Regions from separate parts of the Streptomyces sp. NPDC037100 genome, predicted to be linked through region 2. Evidence: riboswitches for the same ligand, from Rfam matches in the RefSeq annotation. Region 2 holds a riboswitch; the other holds the start of a gene.
What was found. A riboswitch is a leader RNA that binds a small molecule or an ion and turns the genes downstream of it on or off. The one in region 2 is predicted to bind thiamine pyrophosphate.

Region 1 (6,645 bases), on a different contig from region 2:
CCGTTCTGGCCTGGGCAACCGGAGTTGATCTGCCACACTGGATGGGTTATGCCTGCACCCGGAGAACTCACTTTCGTCGCCCCCCGCGGAGCCAAGAAGCCGCCGCGGCATCTCGCCGATCTCACTCCTGCCGAGCGCAAGGAGGCCGTTGCCGCGGTCGGGGAGAAGCCGTTTCGTGCCAAGCAGCTCTCGCAGCACTACTTCGCGCGGTACGCGCACGATCCGGAGCAGTGGACCGACATCCCGGTCGGCGCCCGGGGGCGGCTCCAGGAAGCCCTGCTGCCCGAGCTGATGACCGTCGTGCGGCATCTGTCGACCGACCAGGGCACCACCCGCAAGACCCTGTGGCGGCTGTTCGACGGGACGCTCGTCGAGTCCGTGCTGATGCGCTACCCGGACCGGGTGACCATGTGCATCAGTTCGCAGGCCGGGTGCGGGATGAATTGCCCGTTCTGTGCTACCGGGCAGGCCGGGCTGGACCGGAATCTGTCCACCGCCGAGATCGTGCACCAGATCGTGGACGGCATGCGGGCCCTGAGGGACGGGGAGGTTCCCGGCGGCCCTGCGCGGCTCAGCAACATCGTCTTCATGGGCATGGGCGAGCCCCTCGCCAACTACAACCGGGTCATCGGCTCCATCCGGCGGCTCACCGACCCCGAGCCCGACGGCGTGGGGCTCTCGCAGCGCGGTATCACCGTCTCCACCGTCGGCCTCGTCCCCGCCATCCACCGGTTCTCCGACGAGGGCTTCAAGTGCCGCCTCGCCATCTCGCTGCACGCGCCCGACGACGAACTGCGCGACACCCTCGTGCCCGTGAACACGCGCTGGAAGGTCCGCGAGGTGCTGGACGCCGGCTTCGAGTACAGCGCCAAGTCCGGGCGCCGGCTGTCCATCGAGTACGCGCTGATCCGGGACATCAACGACCAGGCGTGGCGGGGTGACCGGCTCGGGCGGCTGCTCAAGGGCAAGCCCGTGCACGTGAACCTGATCCCGCTGAACCCGACGCCCGGGTCGAAGTGGACCGCCTCGCGGCCCGAGGACGAGAAGGCCTTCGTGGAGGCCATCGCGGCCCATGGTGTGCCGGTGACGATCCGGGACACCCGTGGTCAGGAGATCGACGGGGCGTGTGGTCAGCTCGCGGCCACCGAACGGTAGTCTGACCGCCGTAAGAACATCTGCATATTCCGACAGGGGAGCGCCACAGCGCTGAGAGTGCGGCACAGGGCCGCAGACCCTCCGAACCTGGCCCAGGTCATTCTGGGTAGGGAGATCGGTCATCACTCGAGCTGTTGCGCCCCGCCCGGGACCACGGAAGTCCCGGGCGGGGCCGCGTCTTCTCCTGGTCACTCCAGGAGGAATCCAGTGGGTAACAACATCAAGCGGCTGACGGCGGCGGTCGTCGGGCTCGGCATGGCCGGCACGCTCGCCGCGTGCGGGGAGTCGTCCGGCGGCGGGCAGGGGTCCGGCGACTCCAAGACCGTGACGCTGGTCAGCCACGACTCGTGGGCCGCGTCCGAGGACGTCATCGCGGCCTTCGAGAAGCAGTCCGGCTACAAGGTCAGGGTCCTCAAGGACGGCGACGCCGGGCAGGCCGTGAACAAGGCCATCCTGACCAAGGACAACCCGCAGGGCGACGTCTTCTTCGGCGTCGACAACACGCTGCTCTCGCGGGCGCTCGACAACGGGCTGTTCCAGTCGTACGAGCCGAAGGGCTCCGACACGATCAAGGCCGAGTACCGCGTCGACCAGGACCAGCACCGGGTCACGCCCATCGACACCGGCGACATCTGCGTCAACTACGACAAGAAGTACTTCGCCGACCACGAGCTGGAGCCGCCGAAGAGCTTCGACGACCTGGTCAAGCCCCAGTACAAGAACCTGCTGGTGACCGAGAACGCCTCCGCCTCCTCGCCCGGTCTCGGTTTCCTGCTCGGCACCGCCGCGAAGTACGGCGATGACGGCTGGGAGGGCTACTGGAAGAAGCTCAAGGCCAACGGCGTGAAGGTCGTCGACGGCTGGGAGCAGGCCTACAACGAGGAGTTCTCCGGCTCCAGCAGCGGCAAGAAGGCCAAGGGCGACCGGCCGCTCGTCGTGTCGTACGCCTCCTCGCCGCCCGCGGAGGTGCTGTACGCCAAGCCGAAGCCCACCGCCGCCCCGACCGGGGTCGCCGAGGGCACCTGCTTCCGGCAGGTCGAGTACGCCGGGCTGCTCAGCAACGCGAAGAACACCAAGGGCGGCAAGGCCTTCCTCGAATTCCTCGTCAGCAAGCCGTTCCAGGACGACATGCCGCTCAACATGTTCGTCTACCCGGTGCGCGAGGGCGCCCAGGTGCCGCCGGAGTTCGTGAAGTACGGGCCGCAGGCGAAGGACCCGGAGACCATGGACCCGGCGAAGATCGCCGACCACCGTGACCAGTGGGTCAAGTCGTGGACCTCACTCGTACTGAAGTAGCCGCCCGGACGCGGGGCGCGGCGGCGCGGTTCGGTCTGCTGGCCGCGCCCGTCGCGTTCTTCGCGGTCTTCTTCGCCTACCCCGTCGCCGCGATCGTCGCGCGCGGCCTCAAGACCGACGGGACCTGGCACCTCGGACGGATCGGGGAGGTGCTGGCGCAGTCCGACGTCCGGCACGTGCTGTGGTTCACCACCTGGCAGGCAGTGGTCTCCACCGCGCTCACGTTGCTCGTCGCTCTTCCCGGCGCGTACGTCTTCGCCCGCTTCGACTTCCCGGGCAAGCAGGTCCTGCGGGCGGTCGTGACCGTGCCGTTCGTGCTGCCGACGGTCGTCGTCGGTACGGCGTTCCTGGCGCTCGTCGGGCGGGGCGGGCTGCTCGACGAGCTGTGGGGCGTACGGCTGGACACCACCGTGTGGGCGATCCTGCTCGCGCACGTCTTCTTCAACTACGCGGTCGTCGTCAGGACCGTCGGCGGGCTCTGGGCGCAGCTCGACCCGCGGCAGGAAGAGGCCGCGCGCATGCTCGGGGCGTCGCCGTCGAAGGCCTGGCGGCAGGTCACGCTGCCCGCGCTCGCCCCGGCCGTGGCCGCCGCCGCGCTGATGGTCTTCCTGTTCACCTTCACCTCCTTCGGGGTGGTGCAGGTCCTCGGCGGGCCCACCTTCTCCACTCTGGAGGTGGAGATCTACCGGCAGACCTCGGAGATCTTCGACCTGTCCACGGCGGCCGTGCTGACCCTCATCCAGTTCGTCGCGGTGGGCGCGATCCTCGCGGTCCACGCCTGGACCGTGCGGCGGCGGGAGACCACGCTGCGGCTGGTGGACGCCGCGGTGACCGCCCGCCGGCCGCGCGGCGCGGGGGAGTGGGCGCTGCTCGGCGGAGTGCTCGTCACCGTCGCCGTCCTGCTCGTGCTGCCGCTCGCCGTGCTGGTGCAGCGGTCCCTGGGCGCGCCGGACTTCGGCTACTACCGGGCGCTGACCAGCGGAGACAGCGGAGTGTTCCTGGTCCCGCCGATCGAGGCGATCGGCAACTCCCTGTCGTACGCCGTCGCCGCCACGCTCATCGCGGTGGCGATCGGCGGTCTCGCCGCGGTCGCGCTCACCCGCCGGGACGCCGGACGGTTCGTGCGCGGCTTCGACGCCCTGCTGATGCTGCCGCTCGGGGTGTCCGCGGTGACCGTCGGCTTCGGGTTCCTGATCTCCCTCGACGAGCCGCCGCTGGACCTCAGGTCCTCCTGGATCCTGGTGCCGCTCGCGCAGGCGCTGGTCGGGGTGCCGTTCGTGGTGCGGACGATGCTGCCCGTGCTGCGCGCGGTGGACGTGCGGCTGAGGGAGGCGGCCTCGGTGCTCGGGGCCTCCCCCTGGCGGGTGTGGCGGGAGGTGGACCTGCCGATGGTACGGCGGGCGCTGCTGATCGCGGCCGGGTTCGCCTTCGCCGTGTCCCTCGGCGAGTTCGGCGCGACGGTGTTCATCGCACGGCCCGACAACCCGACGCTGCCGGTGGCCGTGGCCCGGCTGCTCGGGCGGCCCGGCGAACTCAACTACGGCCAGGCGATGGCCCTTTCGACGATTCTGATGATGGTGTGCGCGGTGGCCCTGCTGGTACTGGAGAGGCTCCGCACGGACCGGACGGGGGAGTTCTGATGCTGCTGGCCCTGCAGGGCGCCACGGTCCGCTTCGGCGGGCGTGCCGTGCTGGACGCCGTCGATCTGGAAGTCGCCGAGCACGAGGTCGTGTGCGTGCTCGGGCCCAGTGGCAGCGGCAAGTCGACCCTGCTGCGGGCGGTGGCCGGGCTGCAACCCCTCGACTCCGGGCGAGTGGTGCTCGACGGCCGAGACCAGGCGGGTGTGCCCGCGCACCGGCGCGGGGTCGGGCTGATGTTCCAGGACCACCAGCTGTTCCCGCAGCGGGACGTGGCCGGAAACGTGGCGTTCGGGCTGCGGATGCACGGTGGGCAGAAGCGGCGACAGGTCGAGCGGGTGCAGGAGTTGCTGGACCTGGTGGGCATGCCGGGCGCGTCCCGCCGGGCCGTCGCCGCGCTGTCCGGCGGGGAGCAGCAGCGGGTGGCGCTGGCCCGCGCCCTCGCGCCGAACCCCCGGCTGCTGATGCTGGACGAGCCGCTGGGACAGCTCGACCGGTCGCTGCGGGAACGGCTGGTCGTCGAACTGAAGGAACTGTTCGGGCGGTTGGGCACCACCGTGCTCGCCGTGACGCACGATCAGGGGGAGGCCTTCGCGCTGGCCGACCGGGTCGTGGTGATGCGGGACGGACGGATCGCCCAGTCCGGTACGCCTCTTGAGGTGTGGCAGCGGCCGGCCGACGCGTTCGTGGCCCGCTTCCTCGGCTTCGAGAACGTCGTCGAGGCGACGGTCGGGGCGGAGGCCGCGGACACGCCGTGGGGCAAGGTGCCGGTGCCGGAGGATGCCCCGCAGGGCACGCGGACCCTGCTGGTGCGGCCCGCCGGTGTGCGCCTGTCGCCCGCCGGTACGGGCCTGCGCTGCACGGTGACCGCGCGCACCTTCAAGGGCACTCATGTCGCCGTCCGCCTCCAGCCGGAGGACGCCCCGCGCCTGGAGGCGGCGTGCGCACTACGGGCGGCGCCGGAGCCCGGCGACGAGGTCGGGGTGGAGTTCGACGCGGCCGAAATCGTGGTGCTCGACTGATCGGCAGCTGCCTAGGGTGCGGGAACTGCTGGAGTTCTGGCTGGAGCGGGCGACCTTCGGCTAGGGCCGGGAACAGGCGATGGCCCGCCCCCACGAGAGGGACGGGCCACCACCGGGCGCTGACGGGCGGGCGTCAGCTGTCGCTGTTGCTCGCCCCACGACGGCGCATGCCGAAGAACACCGCACCGCCACCGACGACGACCAGGGCCGCCGCGATACCGGCGATGATGCCGGTGTTGGAGTCGGCACCGGTCTCGGCGAGGTGGGAGTCACCGGCCGCGGGCGCGGGCGCGTTGCCCGCCGGGGTGCTGCTCTCGCTCTCCGACGGCGAAGGAACCGGGGTGTCGGTCTCCTCGGCCGGCTTCGAGGGGGAGGCCGACGGGGCCGGCGTGGCCGGGGGAGTCGCCGGAGGCTTCTCCTCTTCCTTCTTGCAGGCCGTGGCCGGGGTGACGAGGTTCGGCTTGATGTCCTCGTCCACGTAGCGGGCGGCCTTGACGTGGATGCGGTACTCGGCGTTCGGCTTCCAGTCGTCGGCGAAGGTGATGGTGGTGCCTTCGCGCGAGCCCTTGACCACCTGCGTGCCGACCTTCTTCGCGTCGGCGCCGTTGTTCTGCAGGTACACGGTGACCGTGGCCGGGATGCCGGCGGGGTCGACGTCGGTGACGGTGATGACGCCCTTGTCGCCATCGCACTTCGCCTCGGCGGAGAACTCGGTGATGTCGCAGGCGAGCGCGTTGCCCGCGGTGCCGAGCGCGAGCGCGGCCGAGGCGGAGACGACACCGAGGACGCGCACGGCACGTGCGCGGCGGGATACGGACAGAACTGCCACGTTTGTCCTTTACAGGATTGCTAAAGCGGGGGGCTGAGGCAGTGTTGACTGAACATCAGCACTACCGTGAGGCTCACAGGTCTATAAGCGCCGCATAAGTAGTGTCAACGCATATGCAGGCTGCAAGCACTTGCTTTGCCTTCTTATTAACCGCCGAGACGTTTCAAGGCCTCCGGCGCCTCCTCGATCCGGTCCACCAACGCGATCCGGGCCTCCATCGAGCGCCCCGCGGACAGCGACCGGAGCAGCGGCCACGCGGGCAGCTTCTCCGTCCAGTGCACGCGGTTCACCAGCACCATCGGCGTGGGTTCGCCGCGCGACTCGTAGTAGTTGGGCGTCGCGTTGTCGAAGATCTCCTGCAGCGTCCCCGCGGCGCCCGGCAGGAACACCACACCCGCGTTCGACCGGGCCAGCAGGCCGTCCTCGCGGGTGGCGTTGGCGAAGTACTTGGCGATGTGGGAGGCGAAGGCGTTCGGCGGCTCGTGGCCGTAGAACCAGGTCGGGATGCCCACCGAGCGGCCGCCCTGGGGCCAGCGGGCGCGTATCTCGAAGGCGGCCGAGGCCCACTGGGTGATCGACGGGGTGAAGTGCGGTGCCTTGCCGAGGAGTTCGAGCGACTCGGTGAGCATCTCGTCGTCGAAGGGGGCGGCGTAGGCGCCGAGGTTGGCCGCCTCCATGGCGCCCGGACCGCCACCGGTGGCGACGG
Region 2 (10,343 bases):
GGCGACGTCCGCACGGTCGTTGACCGCGAGGAGCTTGCCGTGCCGGGCGCAGGCGTCGGCGAAGACGGCCAGGTGCTCCAGTTCCTCGGCGGCCTCCATGCCCTTGTCCCGCAGCTGCACGATGTCGACCCCGCCGGTCAGCACGGCGTCGAGGAACTCCCCGAGGTCGCCCTGCCGCTTGCGCGCGTCGGTGCAGAGGTAGACCCGGGCGTCGGCGAGCTGGGCCCGTGCGGTGGCGGCGGCGGTGCCGGTCATGCGTGTCCCCCTGGGTGTCGTGGCGTGCGGGTGGGCCCGCGTGGGCGGCGTGCGGCGCGGGACGCACCAGTCCCGCCGCGAACGCCTCGGGCACCTTACGCCTGCCCCGGCCCGCCGCGGACCTGCCGGGCACGCCGGTGACGTCTGCGGCGCCGCCGGGGACGTCCGGCGCCGTGCCGGTGACATCCGCAGCCCCGCACAGGGCGCGGGCCACCACCGGGCCGCAGCCCCGCACAGGGCGCGAGCCGCCCCGGGCCGTGACCCTCGGGTCACGGCCCTCACCTCGGGCGGATGTTCAGGTCCGGCCCCGCTCGCACGGCACCGGACGGTTGTCCCGTCGCGGCCGGGTCAGACCGCGAGCGCCTGGGCGCGGCGCTTCACCTCCGTGCCGCGATTCTCGCTGAGCGCCTGAGCGGGGGTGCCGGGCAGGCTGTCGTCCGGGGTGAAGAGCCACTCCAGCATCTCTTCGTCCGTGAAGCCGTCGTCCCGCAGGAGCGTCAGGGTCCCGGACAGGCCCTTGACGACCTTGTCCCCGTCGATGAAGGCGGCGGGGACGTGCAGCGCGCGGTTCTCACCTCGGCGTACGGCGATGAGCTGGCCGTCCTTGACCAGCTGCCGCACACGCGTCACCTCGACGCCGAACTGCTCGGCGATGTCGGGGAGGGTGAGCCAGGCGGGGACGAGAGCATCGATCTTTGCGTCAATCTCGGTCACGGAAACCAGCCTGCCATTTGCCACTGACAGTCGGAAGTCGGACCGGCCCACCCGGGCGGACGCGCCGCGCCCGGCAGCACCGCCCCGCGGCCCTCACCGAGGCGGTGACCTCTACGCCGTCGCCGCCTTCATGGGCCTGGCCGGATCCACCAGCAGCACCGGATTCATCGGTGTGCCCGACTCGATCAGACGGCGGCCCTGCGCCAGGTCCCGGGGCCGGCCCACCGCCAGCAGCGCGACCAGCCGCTCGCCCCGCAGCCAGCAGACCGTCCAGGCCGGACCGGAAGGGTCGCCCCGCCACAGGGTGGTGTCCGCGGCCGCGTGGTGCCCGGCGTACTGGACGAACCGCCCGAACTGCTCGGACCAGAAGTACGGCACCGGGTCGTACACCGCCGGGGTCTCCCCCCTGGCCGTGCCGAGGATGTTCACGGCGACCGTGCGCGGGCCCTGGAGGGCGTTGTCCCAGTGGTGGATGAGCAGGCGCTCGCCGTAGCGCCCCGAGGGGAAGGAGGCGCAGTCGCCGACCGCGTACACATCCGGCTCGGTCGTGCGCAGATGCTCGTCGGCCACGATCTCGCCGTGGGGGCCCAGCTCGATCGGGGAAGCGGCCAGCCAGGCCGTCGCGGGGCGGGCGCCGATGCCGACGACGACCGCGCCCGCGGGCAGCCGCGAGCCGTCGTCGAGGACGACGACACCGGGTTCGACGCGCTCCACGCGCGCGTGCGTGCGCAGGACCGCGCCCGCGGCGGCGTACCAGCCGGCCATCGGGGCGGCGACCTCGGCGGGCAGCGCCCCGGCGAGCGGGCGTTCGGCGGCCTCGACGACGGTCACCGCGCAGCCCGCCTCGCGCGCGGCGGTGGCGAACTCCGCGCCGATCCAGCCCGCGCCGACGACCACGATGTCGTGCTGGCGGGCCAGCACCGGCCGCAGCCGCTCGGCGTCGTCCAGGGTGCGCAGCAGATGCACACCGGGCACGCCCTCGGTGCCGGGCAGCCGGACGGGTTCCGCGCCGGTCGCGACGACGAGGACGTCGTACGGCACGGGTCCGTCCTCGGTGTCCAGCTCGTGGTCGGCGGGGCGCAGGCCCAGCACCTCGCAGCCGAGCCGCAGTTCGATGCCGAGAGCCTCGAAGTCGACGTCGAAGGCGGAGCCCTCGGACTTGCCGAGCAGAACGGCCTTGGACAGCGGGGGCCGGTCGTAGGGCTGGTGGGGCTCGGCGCCGATGAGGATCACGTCACCGGTGAAGCCCTGCTCGCGCAGGGCGACGGCGGTCTGCACCCCGGCCATGCCCGCACCCGCCACGACGACGCGCCGCGGCGCGGACGGACCTGGTTCCTGCGTCTGCTCGCTCACCTGATCACCATAGACACCTGACGTTCTGTCAGTCAGTGCTCATGCGCCGTGACCTGCTCCACAACGCTCGTGCCGTTGCCCCGCTGGGACTCCCACTCCCAGGTCTCCTCCAGCCGCACCCGCCCGTCGGGCAGCTCCACGACCGCCGATACGCAGTGCCCCGAGGAGGTGGTCCCGTCCCGCTTGAGCTGGACGTACCGGAAGTCCAGCCGGTCACCTTCCCGGGTACCCACGAGGTGCCCGCGTACGACGTCGCCGCCCGTGTACTCGGCCCAGATCTCGCCCTCCCGCTCGTGGTACGTGAACCGGGTGCGGGTGCCCACCTGGCCCGGTGCCTGGTCGGCGACCGGGGCGAGGACGAGACCGTCGAGGGATCGGGCCATGGGCTGAGGCTCCCTTACTGCGGGACAGGGCGTCGGGCTAGGGTGGCCAACGTAAAGCACTCGCGGGAGCCCGGACGCACCGGGCTGAGAGGGAGGCTGGCGGCCTCCGACCGTACGAACCTGATCCGGGTCATGCCGGCGAAGGGAGGGGCTGGACGCCCATGACGCCTACGTCCACATCGTCAGACGTCCTGGTCATCGGGGGCGGGATCATCGGCCTGGTCACGGCCTGGCGGGCCGCGCAACGGGGCCTCACCACGGCCGTCGTGGACCCCGAGCCGGGCGGCGGAGCCGCGCAGGTGGCCGCCGGCATGCTGGCCGCCGTCACGGAACTGCACTACGGCGAGCAGACCCTGCTCGGCCTGAACCTCGCCTCCGCCAGGCGCTACCCGGACTTCGCCGCCGAGCTCACCGAGCTGACCGGCCGGGACCTCGGCTACCGCCGCTGCGGCACGCTCGCCGTGGCCCTGGACGCCGACGACCGGGCCCATCTGCGCGAACTGCACGCCCTGCAACAGCAGTCGGGGCTGGAGTCGCAGTGGCTGTCGGGGCGCGAGTGCCGGCGCCTGGAGCCGATGCTCGCGCCGGGCGTGCGCGGGGGGCTGCGGGTCGACGGTGATCACCAGATCGATCCCCGGCGGCTGGCCGGGGCGCTTCTCGCCGCGTGCGAGCGGGCGGGCGTGGTCTTCCACCGGGCGTGGGCGGAGCGGCTGACCGTCGTCCGGGACCGGGCCGCCGGTGCCGTTCTGGCGGACGGGACCGGGGCGGCCGCCGGGCAGGTGGTGCTCGCCGGGGGCAGTCTCAGCGGGCGGCTCGCCGGCGTCCCGGCGGACGTACTGCCTCCTGTGCGGCCCGTGAAGGGCCAGGTCCTGCGGCTGACCATGCCGCAGCGGCACGGGCCGTTCCTGAACCGGACCGTGCGCGCGGTCGTGCGCGGCAGCCACGTCTACCTGGTGCCGCGCGCGAGCGGCGAACTGGTCGTCGGGGCCACCAGCGAGGAGCTGGGCTGGGACACCACCGTGACCGCGGGCGGCGTGTACGAGCTGCTGCGGGACGCGCACGAGCTGGTCCCGGGCATCACCGAGCTGCCGCTCACCGAGACCAGGGCCGGGCTGCGGCCCGGCTCCCCCGACAACGCGCCGCTGCTCGGACCCACCGGTCTGGAGGGGCTGCTGCTGGCCACCGGGCACTACCGCAACGGCGTCCTGCTCACACCGGTGACCGGCGACGCCCTGGCGCACGTCCTGGCGACGGGCGAACTCCCCGAGGAGGCCCGTCCCTTCACCCCGAAACGCTTCAGCCCCGCCACCGCACTCACGGAGCAGCCCGCATGAACATCTCCGTCAACGGCGAGCCCCGGGACGTCGGGCCCGGCACGGCTCTGGACACCGTCGTGAGGTCGCTCACGGCCTCGCCCTCGGGCGTGGCCGCCGCCCTCAACGAAACCGTCGTCCCGCGCACCCAGTGGCCCTCCACGCCCCTGTCCGAGGGAGACCGCGTGGAAGTCCTCACCGCCGTCCAGGGAGGCTGACCATGGCCGACGATCCGTTCGTCCTCGGTGGTACGTCCTTCACGTCCCGTCTGATCATGGGCACGGGCGGGGCGCCCAGCCTCGACGTGCTGGAGCGGTCGCTGGTCGCGTCCGGGACGGAGCTGACGACCGTCGCGATGCGCCGGGTGAACGCCTCGGTGCACGGCTCGGTGCTGTCCGTCCTCGACAAGCTCGGCATCCGGGTGCTGCCGAACACGGCGGGCTGCTTCACGGCCGGCGAGGCCGTCCTCACGGCCCGCCTGGCACGCGAGGCCCTCGGCACGGACCTGATCAAGCTGGAGGTCATCGCCGACGAGCGCACGCTGCTGCCGGACCCGGTCGAGACGCTGGAGGCGGCCGAGACCCTGGTCGACGACGGGTTCACGGTGCTGCCGTACACCAACGACGATCCGGTGCTCGCGCGGAAGCTGGAGGACGTGGGCTGTGCGGCGATCATGCCGCTCGGCTCGCCGATCGGCTCCGGGCTCGGCATCCGCAACCCGCACAACTTCCAGCTGATCGTCGAGCACGCGCGCGTGCCGGTGATCCTGGACGCGGGCGCGGGGACGGCGTCGGACGCCGCGCTGGCGATGGAGCTGGGGTGTGCGGGCGTGATGCTCGCCTCGGCGGTGACGCGGGCGCAGGAACCCGTGCTGATGGCCGACGCCATGCGGCACGCCGTGGAGGCGGGGCGGCTGGCGTACCGGGCCGGGCGGATCCCCCGGCGGCATTTCGCCCGGGCGTCGTCTCCCGCGCAGGGCATGGCGGTGCTGGACCCGGAGCGGCCCGCTTTCCAATAGGGGCATAGGGGCACACGTCACAGGTCGGCTGCAGTCCCGCCCCGGAATCAGCCGGGGGGGACAGGGCTGTCGGTCGTGGCTCGTACACTCGCCTGCGTGGACACGACCCTTCAGGACCCCTTGGTCGGGCAGGTGCTCGACGGCCGATACCGCATCGACGCGCGGATCGCGGTCGGCGGGATGGCCACGGTCTACCGGGCCGTGGACACCCGGCTCGACCGGGTCCTCGCGCTCAAGGTGATGCACCCCTCGCTCGCGGTCGACGCCTCGTTCGTCGAGCGCTTCATCCGCGAGGCGAAGTCCGTGGCCCGGCTGGCCCATCCGAACGTGGTGCAGGTCTTCGACCAGGGCACCGACGGCTCGTACGTGTACCTGGCGATGGAGTACGTCGCGGGCTGCACCCTGCGGGACGTGCTGCGCGAGCGCGGGGCCCTGCAGCCGCGCGCCGCCCTGGACATCCTGGAGCCGGTGCTGGCCGCACTGGGCGCGGCGCACCGTGCCGGATTCGTGCACCGCGACATGAAGCCCGAGAACGTCCTGATCGGGGACGACGGGCGGGTCAAGGTCGCCGACTTCGGCCTGGTCCGGGCCGTGGACACGGTGACGAACACCACCGGCACCGTGCTCGGCACGGTCTCGTACCTCGCCCCGGAGCAGATAGAGGACGGCACCGCCGATCCCCGCGTCGACGTGTACGCGTGCGGCGTGATGCTGTACGAGATGCTGACCGGCGACAAGCCGCACGACGGGGACTCCCCCGCCGTGATCCTCTACAAGCACCTGCACGAGGACGTGCCCCCGCCCTCGGCCGCCGTGCCCGCAATGGCGTACGAGCTGGACGCGATGGTGGCCTCGGCGACGGCCCGCACCCCGGCCCTCCGCCCGCACGACGCGGTGGCGCTGCTCGCGCAGGTCCGTGACGGACGCGGCCGGCTGGACGAGGAGCAGCTGGACGCGGTGCCGCCGCAGGCGCTCACGGTGGACCACGACAACGGCGACGACCGGACGACCGTGATCCCGCGCGCCCTGACCACGCCCCGCCCGCTGCCGGCCGGCGGGGACGACGACGCTTCCGGGCCCGCCCTCGACCGCACCAGCCGCTTCGCGTCTCCGCCGCCGCCCCCGCCGTCCCGGCGCCGCTCGGGAATCCGGCGCGGCCCGGCGGCGATCGTCGTCGCCGTCCTGCTCGTGCTCGGCCTCGGCGCCGGCGTCTGGTACATCAACTCCGGCCAGTTCACCAAGGTCCCGCCGCTGCTGGCGAAGACCCAGGACGAGGCCGAGGACCGGCTGCAGGAGGAGGGTCTGGAGGTCGGCAAGGTCAGCCACGCCCACAGCGACACCGTCAAGCGCGGCACGATCATCGGCACCAACCCCGAGCCGGGCGCCCGGATCCGCGTCAACGATTCCGTGTCGTTCACCATCTCCGACGGCCCCGAGACCGTGCGCGTGCCCGCTCTGGCCGGCCAGAAGCTGGGCGAGGCGCGGGACCAGCTGAGGAAGGACGGTCTGGAGCCGGGCATGGTCACCCGGGAGTTCAGCGAGGACGTGCCACGCGGCTCGGTGATCTCCGCGCGCCCGGCCGACGGCACGAAGGTGCGCGCGGGCACGGCGGTCGCGCTGGTCGTCAGCAAGGGCGCCCCCATCGACATCCCCGACGTCACCGGCTCGGACGAGGCCGACGCGCGGTCCGAACTGACGGAGGCCGGCCTCAAGGTGAAGATCGCCACCGAGCGGGTCAACTCCTCCGAGTACGACAAGGGCCAGGTGGTCCGCCAGACGCCGAAGTCCGGCATCCGGGCGGCCGAGGGCGACACGGTGACGCTGACGTTGTCGAAGGGCCCCGAGATGATCGAGGTCCCGGACGTGGTCGGCGACAGCGTCGACGACGCCAGGCAGGCGCTGGAGGGCGCCGGGTTCGAGGTCGACGAGGACCGTGGCCTGTTCGGCCTGTTCGGCGACGAGGTCAAGAGCCAGTCCGTCGAAGGCGGCGAGACCGCGCCCAAGGGCTCGACGATCACCATCAAGATCAGGTGAGGCCCGCGGACGGGGCAGGGCCGGACGCATGACACCCTGAACGGGTGAACAGTCAGCTGTCCGGCCCCTCCCGCAACCCGGTGGGCGGCCACGTCCCCGTGGCCGGTGGGCTCCACTCCGTCGGTCTGTCGTACGCCCGTGATCTGGAGGCGGAGGCCGTCCAGGTCTTCGTCGCCAACCCACGCGGCTGGGCCACTCCGACCGGGAACCCCAAGCAGGACGAGGCGTTCCGCGCGGCGTGCGCGGACGGGTCGATCCCGGCGTACGTCCACGCCCCCTACCTGATCAACTTCGGTTCGCACACCGAGGCGACCGTGGAGCGGTCGGTGGAGTCGCTGCGGCACTCGCTGCGGCGCGGGCGGGAGATCGGGGCGCTGGGCGTGGTCGTGCACACCGGCAGCGCGACCGGCGGCCGGGAGCGGTCGGTCGCGCTGAAGCAGGTACGGGAGCATCTACTGCCGCTGCTGGACGAGCTGACGCACGACGACGACCCGTTCCTGCTGCTGGAGTCGACGGCCGGCCAGGGCGCCTCGCTGTGCTCACGGACGTGGGACTTCGGCCCGTACTTCGAGGCGCTGGACGCCCACCCGATGCTCGGTGTGTGCCTGGACACCTGCCACATCTACGCCGCCGGGCACGACCTGACCGGCCCGAGCGGTATGCACCAGACGCTGGACCTGCTGGTGGACACCGTCGGCGAGGGGCGGCTGAAGCTGATCCACGCCAACGACTCCAAGGACGTGGTGGGCGCGCACAAGGACCGGCACGAGAACATCGGCGTGGGCCACATCGGCGAGGACCCGTTCCGGGCGCTGATGACGCACCCCGCGACCGCGGGCGTGCCGCTGATCATCGAGACGCCGGGTGGCAAGCAGGGGCACGCGGCCGACGTGGAGCGGCTGAAGAAGCTGCGCGACGGCTGACGCCTCAGAGGTCGGGACCGTCCCCCGGCAGCTCCTGGTAGGAGTAGCGCTGTTCCTGCCAGGGATCGCCGATGTTGTGGTAGCCGCGCTCCTCCCAGAAGCCCCGCCGGTCGGCGGTCATGTACTCCACACCGCGCACCCACTTGGGGCCCTTCCAGGCGTAGAGGTGGGGGACGATCAGGCGCAGCGGGAAGCCGTGCTCGGCGGTGAGCAGCTCGCCGTCCTTGTGGGTGGCGAACAGGACCTGCTCGTCGGCGAAGTCGGACAGCCGGAGGTTGGAGCTGAATCCGTACTCGGCCCACACCATCACATGGGTGACGTCGTCCGCGGGCGGGGCGAGGTCGAGGAGCGTGCGGGCGGGGATGCCGCCCCACTCGGCGCCCAGCATGCTGAACTTCGTGACGCAGTGCAGATCGGCCACGACGGTGGTGTGCGGCAGGGCCGTGAACTCCTCGTGCGTCCAGCAGTGCTTGCCGCCGCCGGCGGTGGCCCCGAAGACGCGGAACTCCCAGCGCTCGGGCCGGAACTTGGGGACGGGCCCGTAGTGCGTGACCGGCCAGCCGCGTTGCAGCCGCTGGCCCGGGGGCAGCTCCGGCTGCGCCGCTCCTGCTGGATCGCGCCCTTCTCCCGATTCGTGTTCCAGCGGCTGACCCATGACTCCATCCTGACAGACCCCGGGTGATGCCCCTGACCGAGGCCACTCCGAAACGGAGCAAACTCGACTAAGCATGCCCTTACTTACTAAGTGCAGACTTACTGGACGATCTTCTTCACCAGTGGAATCATGCGGCGCAACCTGCCAGTTCCCCCCGCGCGGAAGGAGCCTCTGCGATGCAGGGCGACCCCGAGGTCCTCGAATTCCTCAACGAGCAGTTGACCGGCGAGCTGACGGCGATCAACCAGTACTGGCTGCACTACCGGATCCAGGACAACAACGGCTGGACCAAGCTCGCCAAGTACACGCGTGAAGAGTCCATCGACGAGATGAAGCACGCGGACAAGATCACCGAACGCATTCTCATGCTGGACGGCCTGCCCAATTACCAGCGGCTCTTCCATGTACGGGTCGGCCAGACGGTCACCGAGATGTTCCAGGCGGACCGGCAGGTCGAGGTGGAGGCGATCGACCGGCTCAGGCGCGGCATCGAGGTGATGCGCAGCAAGGGCGACATCACGTCCGCGAACCTCTTCGAGACGATCCTGGAGGACGAGGAGCACCACATCGACTATCTGGACACGCAGCTGGAGCTGATCGACAAGCTCGGCGAGGCGTTGTACATCGCGCAGCAGATCGAGCAGCCGAGCTGAAAGGCTGCCGTCAGGCGGCGTCTTCCAGTTCCGCGAGAACCGGCTCGCCCCGGTCGGCCAGGTCGCGGCGGGGGCAGGACCCCCTGCCCAGGATCGCCTGGATGCGGCGCACGCATGACCCGCAGTCGGTGCCCGCCTTGCAGGCGGAGGCTATCTGGCGGGGGGTGCAGGCGCCGCCGTCCGCGTGCTGCTTGACCTGCTGTTCGGTGATGCCGAAGCAACTGCAGACGTACACGCGGTCCACCTCCCGACGGGTCGTTCCCGGATCTGCCGTCCCCGTTCATCGGTGAGGCTAACCTAACCTTACCCGTCGGGTCGGGAGCGGAAAAGTGGAGTGGGGCGCGGATCGTGTGATCCGCGCCCCAGTCCGTGCCCGGGTAACAGGCGGACCTGCTACTGGTCCCTGTACATCTCGGCCACGAGGAAGGCCAGGTCGAGCGACTGGCTGCGGTTGAGCCGCGGGTCGCAGGCCGTCTCGTAGCGCTGGTGCAGATCGTCGACGAAGATCTCGTCGCCGCCGCCAACGCACTCCGTGACGTCGTCGCCGGTGAGCTCCACGTGGATGCCGCCCGGGTGGGTGCCCAGGGCCTTGTGGACCTCGAAGAAGCCCTTGACCTCGTCGAGCACGTCGTCGAAGCGGCGGGTCTTGTGCCCGGAGGCCGCCTCGAAGGTGTTGCCGTGCATCGGGTCGGTCACCCAGGCGACGGTCGCCCCGGAGGCGGTGACCTTCTCGACCAGCTCGGGGAGCTTGTCGCGGACCTTGTCGGCGCCCATGCGGACGATGAAGGTCAGCCGGCCCGGCTCCCGCTCGGGGTCGAGGCGCTCGATGTACTGCAGCGCGTCCTGGGCGGTGGTCGTCGGACCCAGCTTGATGCCGATGGGGTTGCGGATCTTCGAGGCGAACTCGATGTGCGCGTGGTCGAGCTGCCGGGTGCGCTCACCGATCCACACCATGTGCCCGGAGACGTCGTACAGCTGCCCGGTGCGCGAGTCGACCCTGGTCAGCGCGGACTCGTAGTCGAGCAGCAGCGCCTCGTGCGAG

Region 1: another riboswitch for thiamine pyrophosphate. It lies ahead of ACZ7EG_RS29320 (thiamine ABC transporter substrate-binding protein); the one in region 2 lies ahead of thiO (glycine oxidase ThiO).

Annotation. Positions count from the first base shown of each region.
Region 1 covers NZ_JBVJSX010000010.1:141,494-148,138, reverse strand. Annotated here, with positions in the region: gene rlmN (dual-specificity RNA methyltransferase RlmN) at 49-1,155, shown strand; TPP riboswitch at 1,180-1,286, shown strand; gene ACZ7EG_RS29320 (thiamine ABC transporter substrate-binding protein) at 1,411-2,451, shown strand; gene ACZ7EG_RS29315 (ABC transporter permease) at 2,490-4,091, shown strand; gene ACZ7EG_RS29310 (ABC transporter ATP-binding protein) at 4,091-5,110, shown strand; gene ACZ7EG_RS29305 (LAETG motif-containing sortase-dependent surface protein) at 5,244-5,930, opposite strand; gene ACZ7EG_RS29300 (LOG family protein) at 6,086-6,645, opposite strand, start outside.
Region 2 covers NZ_JBVJSX010000007.1:37,848-48,190, reverse strand. Annotated here, with positions in the region: gene thiE (thiamine phosphate synthase) at 1-255, opposite strand, end outside; gene ACZ7EG_RS23255 (Rv2175c family DNA-binding protein) at 604-969, opposite strand; gene ACZ7EG_RS23250 (NAD(P)/FAD-dependent oxidoreductase) at 1,081-2,322, opposite strand; gene ACZ7EG_RS23245 (avidin-fold protein) at 2,355-2,705, opposite strand; TPP riboswitch at 2,758-2,869, shown strand; gene thiO (glycine oxidase ThiO) at 2,867-4,039, shown strand; gene thiS (sulfur carrier protein ThiS) at 4,036-4,236, shown strand; gene ACZ7EG_RS23230 (thiazole synthase) at 4,239-5,036, shown strand; gene pknB (Stk1 family PASTA domain-containing Ser/Thr kinase) at 5,133-7,070, shown strand; gene ACZ7EG_RS23220 (deoxyribonuclease IV) at 7,115-7,993, shown strand; gene ACZ7EG_RS23215 (sulfite oxidase-like oxidoreductase) at 7,998-8,648, opposite strand; gene bfr (bacterioferritin) at 8,825-9,301, shown strand; gene ACZ7EG_RS23205 ((2Fe-2S)-binding protein) at 9,312-9,545, opposite strand; gene ACZ7EG_RS23200 (class II 3-deoxy-7-phosphoheptulonate synthase) at 9,695-10,343, opposite strand, start outside.